DNA from 2 places in the Pseudoalteromonas sp. OF5H-5 genome. Region 1 is predicted to be linked to the other one. Evidence: predicted binding sites of a transcription regulator. Region 1 holds the regulator's gene; the other holds the start of a gene.

What was found. The regulator sigma-54, encoded in region 1, starts transcription at its own class of promoters, with help from an activator protein. The targets are predictions, from matches to a motif close to GTTGGCACGNNNNTNGNNT.
Region 2: fliE (flagellar hook-basal body complex protein FliE) is a predicted target of sigma-54. The motif match lies at 1,114-1,132, and genes of this name have one in related genera.

The regions. Positions count from the first base shown of each region.
Region 1 covers NZ_JAKGBF010000002.1:43,224-46,397, forward strand. Annotated here, with positions in the region: gene rapZ (RNase adapter RapZ) at 1-536, opposite strand, end outside; gene ptsN (PTS IIA-like nitrogen regulatory protein PtsN) at 529-987, opposite strand; gene hpf (ribosome hibernation promoting factor) at 989-1,276, opposite strand; gene L1271_RS03070 (RNA polymerase factor sigma-54) at 1,306-2,805, opposite strand; gene lptB (LPS export ABC transporter ATP-binding protein) at 2,852-3,174, opposite strand, start outside.
Region 2 covers NZ_JAKGBF010000008.1:161,395-164,568, reverse strand. Annotated here, with positions in the region: gene L1271_RS13580 (sigma-54-dependent transcriptional regulator) at 1-913, shown strand, start outside; gene fliE (flagellar hook-basal body complex protein FliE) at 1,171-1,503, shown strand; gene fliF (flagellar basal-body MS-ring/collar protein FliF) at 1,524-3,174, shown strand, end outside.

The DNA of each region.
Region 1 (3,174 bases):
CCGTGTTTAAAGCCGAAAGATTCAAAGGTAATAATGAGTTGTTTGTCTTTTTTACCTAAGATTTTTTCGCGGATATCTTCTGCAAGTTGATGAACGCTCAGGCCTGTAGTATCAATGAGAAAATCGGCGCGAGTGATCAGCACGTCTAACAATTCCCGTTCTTTCTTTATCGCAACATCTAATGGAAGATTATGCAGTGAAAGAGGGTGCAAACGGCGTGTTTCTGAGAAGCGCTTTATCAGGGTTTGATCGTCACTGTCTAAATAAAACAGGGTAGGTTTGGCAAAGCCTGGTAAGTATTCAAGAATGTCATTAAACTCGTCCTGTTCTTTAGGTAAGTTTCTAACATCAATACTGACTGCAATTTTATTATAATTGTCCGAAACACTGCGGACTAAAGACGGCAGCAAATTGACCGGAATGTTATCCACACAATAGTAGCCTAAGTCTTCCAATACTCGAAGCGCTACAGATTTACCAGAGCCTGAGCGGCCACTGATAATGATAAGCTCGAGTCCTTTTTCTTCATCACTCATCAAGTTCACCTTGGATCACTGCATATAACTCATCATCACTTTTTGCTTGCCTAAGCATTTTGCAAAAAGACTTGTCTTTGAGTGTATCAGCAATCGCCGCTAAGGTCTTCAGGTGTTGTTGATTATCACCTTCAGGTACGATGAACGCGACAAAAATATCGACAGGCTGCTTATCTATGGCTTCAAACTGGATCCCTTGCTCGCTGACAAGCACCATAGCAAGGATTTTATCCAAACCTTCAAGTCGACCATGGGGAATGGCAATGCCTTTACCGATCCCTGTGCTGCCTAATTTCTCTCGCGCCATTAAGGCGTCCAAGATAGCATGCTGACTGGTATTTGGAATTTGGCTATGAGCCAGTTCGCTGATGTATTCTAAAATACGTTTTTTGCTATTAAAAAGGACCGCAGCTTTACTGCAGTCCTTGTTCACTAATTCACTTAATTTCATCTTAGTGTCGAGTGAGCTTCTCTTTGTGTTTAATAACTTGACGATCTAGCTTGTCGATAAGGCCATCAATTGCGGCATACATATCTTGATGCTCTGTTGATGCAAATAGCTCGCCGCCGTTTACGTGTAATGTTGCTTCTGCTTTTTGTACTAGTTTCTCGACATCAAGGATCACATGCACATTATTGATATGATCAAAGTGCCTTTCTAGCTTCGCAAACTTGTTGGTGACATAGTCTCTTAATGAGTCAGTAATTTCTACATGGCGACCAGTTAGATTTAGTTGCATAAGCATTTTTCCTTCTTGGGTTTTACGTCTTATATCAAGCTTTTACGCTGATTTGACGGTGGAATGGCTAGGGATTCACGATATTTTGCAATCGTACGTCTCGCTACCTTAATTCCTTGCTCAGCTAAGATATCTGCAATTTTGCTGTCACTCAATGGCTTCGCGGTATTCTCTGCAGCTATCAGCTTTTTGATAAGTGCTCTAATTGCTGTAGAAGAGCACTCACCTCCATTTTCCGTACTTACATGGCTAGAGAAGAAATACTTCAGCTCAAATATTCCCCGAGGTGTATGCATGTATTTTTGTGTTGTCACACGGGAAATTGTGGACTCATGCATCTCAACCATTTCAGCAACATCATTTAGCACCATAGGGCGCATTGCTTCGGGGCCATGTTCAAAGAATGCCTGTTGTTGTTGCACAATGCAATTGGTAACTTTTAATAAAGTATCATTTCGGCTTTCTAAGCTTTTAATAAACCACTTTGCTTCTTGTAAATGTGAGCGAATAAACTGACTATCCGTACTGGATTTCGCCGTTCTAGACATCGCAGCGTAATGGTCATTTACTCTTATTTTAGGCATAGCATCAGGATTTAGCTCTACGACCCAACGACCTTTTACTTTTTTCACCGATACGTCAGGGATCACATATTCAGGCTCTTCATGAATAATGCTTGCCGCAGGCTTTGGGTTAAGGCTATGTATTAACGTCATGACCTCTTTGAGATCGGCTTCTTTAAGGCGCGTTTTCTTAGCCAAAGTTCGATAGTCACGGCTGGCAAGCAAGTCGATATGCTCTGTCAGGATCATTTTTGTTTCGGCAATCCATGGGGTATCTGGGGCGAATTGGTTTAGCTGAATGCATAAGCATTCTTGTAAACTACGCGCTGCGATACCGACAGGGTCAAAAAGCTGAATGCGTTTGAGTACGGCTTCGACTTCATCTAGCTCAATAGGCTCTTCGCTATTCTCGTCATTAATGCTTTCTAAAATGTCTTCGCAAGACAGTGTTAGAATGCCTGACAGGTCGACCGCTTCAATAATCGCAATCGCAATAGCTCTATCTGTTGGACTAAATGGTGTCAGTTCGAGTTGCCACATGAGATAATCGTGGAGAGATTCAGAGGTTTCCCCTTGATAAACATTATCGTCATCGGGAAGTGGACCTGAGCTTGCAGCAGGCGCTGCACTCATATACTCGTCCCAAGTGACATCCATGGCAAGGTCATCGCTCACAGTGTCTTTGCTCATGGCGGTATCTGAGTCTATCTCATAGTCACTAACCTGCGTTTCATCGGCTGAATCTTGATTGTCGTCAGCACGGCTCTTTTCTTGGCTGTGTTGGTCAGCGTTTTCGCCGTCAGTATTATCACCTTCTTCCACTTCCAACAATGGATTGCTGTCTAATGCTTCTTGTATTTCTTGTTGCAGATCCAATGTACTAAGCTGCAGCAAGCGAATGGCTTGTTGCAGTTGCGGAGTCATTGTAAGTTGCTGCCCCATGCGCAGCTGTAATGATTGCCTCATGTATCTCTAACAATCCTTTTTAACAGTTATTAATACTACGTCTTAACTATAGCTTGAATTGTTCGCCTAGGTAGACATCTCTTACGGTTTGATCTGCCAAAACATGTTCTGGCGTGCCTGCAGCGATTAACTCACCATGTGAAACGATGTAGGCCTTTTCACATACGTCCAGTGTTTCTCTAACGTTATGATCGGTGATAAGCACACCGATACCACGGTTTTTTAGGTGCTCTATGATTGTCTTTATATCTAACACCGAAATAGGATCAACACCAGCAAAAGGTTCATCTAACAGGATAAACTTAGGGTTTGCGGCTAAAGCACGAGCAATTTCGACTCGTCTTCTTTCGCCTCCCGACAATGCCATGC
Region 2 (3,174 bases), on a different contig from region 1:
ACCGAGCGGTTCAGGTAAAGAAGTGTTGGCTCGCTATATTCACGATAAATCCGACAGAGCAGATGAGCCCTTTATCGCAATTAACTGCGCTGCAATCCCAGAAAATATGCTCGAAGCGACCCTGTTTGGTTACGAAAAGGGGGCATTTACAGGTGCCATTCAGGCGTGTCCTGGAAAATTTGAGCAAGCACAAAAGGGAACGATTTTGCTTGATGAGATCACAGAGATGGATTTGGGATTACAAGCAAAATTACTTCGCGTGTTACAAGAGCGCGAGGTAGAGCGTTTAGGTAGCAGAAAAACCATTTCACTGGACGTCAGAGTGTTGGCAACCAGTAACCGCGATTTAAAAGAAGCGGTGGAGGATGGGGTATTTAGAGAAGATTTATATTATCGCCTCAATGTTTTCCCACTAGAGTGGTTGCCACTGAAGGACAGAGCGGGTGATATCGCAGTGTTAGCCGAGCATTTGTTGGTAAGACATACGCAAAAAGCAGGCAAGCCAACACCTATATTAAGCAGCGGTGCAAAGCGCAAGCTCAGTTCACACAGTTGGCCTGGAAACGTAAGAGAGCTAGACAACGTTATTCAACGTGCCCTGATTTTGTTCCAAGGTAATGAAATTCAAGAAGATGATATTTTTATCGAAAATTTCTCACCGATGGCTTTGATTGAGTCTGCACCACTTGTAAATCATGAAGCATCAGCTTTAATGGAGCGCTCTCAAGGTGAGGATGAAATCATTAGCTATAAAGATGAGTTACAGGATAAAGAACACCAAATTATTTTAGATACGCTAGCAAAGTTTAATGGTAAACGTAAAGAGGTGGCGGAGGTGTTAGGTATGAGTCCTCGCACACTTCGCTATAAGCTGGCAAAAATGCGAGATTTAGGGATTGCACTACCCGCTTAACCTAAGTTAGCTGAGCTTAAAAACAATGAGTTAGCTCATTGCTTATCCAAACCTCAGGTTAAGCTTTATCTGTTAATTCGAATTTAATTAGGTGCCTATAAAGATCAGCAGATCTTAGGCGCCTAGTTTTCACTTCTATGCACTGCCAATTTTTCGACATGCTAAAAATATTTCAACATACTGAAAATTAACGATTTTAAGTTGGCACGTTTTCTGCTTTATTACAGGTAACTAAGAGTTATTTTGAGTAAAGCATCATGAAAGTACAATCATCAGCGCTATTTCAAGAAATGCAGGCAATGGCTGCAGAAGCGACGAGAAACACACAGCCATCAGTGCAGCCGGTTAAGACGGCGGCATCTTCGTCGGCTCAGTTTGGCGATTTACTCTCAGACGCACTTAATACGGTTCATGGCTTACAACAAGAAGCGAAACAAAAAGTCACCGCTGTTGAAATGGGTGACAGAAGCGTTTCTCTAGCAGAAGCCATGATAGCGAAACAAAAATCGTCGGTCGCTTTTGAGGCAACAGTGCAAGTTCGTAATAAACTTGTTGAGGCCTATAAAGAAATCATGAGCATGCCAGTTTAATTGAGTGACTGTGGAGAGTAATCGTGGCTACTAATCAATCAACAGATCTTACGCTTTCCGATGCAGCGCTGAATAATGACAGCGGATCGGATGAGCAACAAGAGCAAAAATCAGGCTACTTCAGTGCGCTAAGCGGTGTTGATATGTTGCGCCAGGTTACTCTGGTTATTGCCCTTGCTATTTGTTTAGCAATCGCAATCTTTATTATCATTTGGGCGCGCCAACCAGATATGCGCCCACTTGGTAAATACCCAACAGAAGAACTCGTCGAAACGTTAGACTTTTTAGACCAACAGAAAATTGAATACCAATTAGATGGTAATATCATTTTAGTCGCTGAGTCGGACTATCAAGACATAAAACTACGCATGGCGCGTGACGGTTTTACCCAGTCTCCGAGTTCTGGCACTGATATTCTGATGCAAGATATGGGTTTTGGTGTTAGCCAACGTCTTGAAAGAGAGCGCTTAAAACATAGCCGTGAGCAACAACTTGCGAGAACAATTGAAGAGTTACAAGACGTAAATCGTGCAAAAGTGTTACTTGCAATTCCAAAAGAAAACGTCTTTGCACGTCGCGAGAAAAAGCCCTCTGCAACCGTAGTTATTACCCTTAAACGTGGCAAAACGCTTGGCGGCGAAGAAGTTGATTCAATCGTAGACATTGTGGCATCAGCGGTACAAGGCCTAGAGCCTTCACGCGTGACTGTCACCGATCAAAACGGTCGTCTACTCAACTCTGGTTCTCAAGACTCTTTAGCTGCGCGCTCGAGAAAAGAGTATGAAATCGAACGTAAGCGTGAACAAGAATATCTAGAAAAAATTGATAGCATCCTGATCCCAACTGTAGGTCTTGGTAACTTTACCGCGCAGGTCGACTTAACGATGGACTTCAGCGCAGTTGAAGAAACGCAAAAACGTTATAACCCAGATTTACCTGCGGTTCGCAGCGAAACAACGTATGAAGAAAATAATATTGGTGGTTTAGCTGTCGGTATTCCGGGTGCGCTGACTAATCAGCCTCCAGTGAACTCAAATATCCCAGAGGTTGCTGGGCAAGGCGGCAATGGTCAAAGTGCAACACCAAGCAGTAATCAAAAAGAAGCAACCCGTAACTATGAATTAGACACCACTATTAGCCATAAACGTCAGCAAACAGGTGTTATTCGCCGGATCAGTGTGAGTGTGGCCGTTGACTACCTCGCAAAACCTGATGCTGAAGGTAACATGGCAATGGCGCCGCGTACGCAAGAAGAGCTAAATAACATCCGTCGTTTGCTACAAGGTGGTGTGGGCTTTGATATGCAGCGAGGTGATGCACTAGAGGTAGTGACTGTGCCATTCGTGCGTGAAGATCTCACTGAAATGCAAGAGATACCACTTTGGGAGCAAGATTGGTTCCAAAAGACAATCCGTCTTGCAGCAGGTACCTTAGTGATCATTGTGCTAATCTTAGCGGTAGTAAGACCTATGCTTAAGCGTCTAATTTACCCAGATGATACGCTTGAAGATTTTGATGAAGATGCGTTGACCAGTGGTGTAGATTTAGGTGACAGTACACTCGATATGCTAAATAACGAATTCGATGAGTCTGCGGTTGGCTTCTCTTCTGACGGTAGATTACAATTGCCAGACTTACATGGCGACGAGGACTTACTCAAAGCAGTACGTG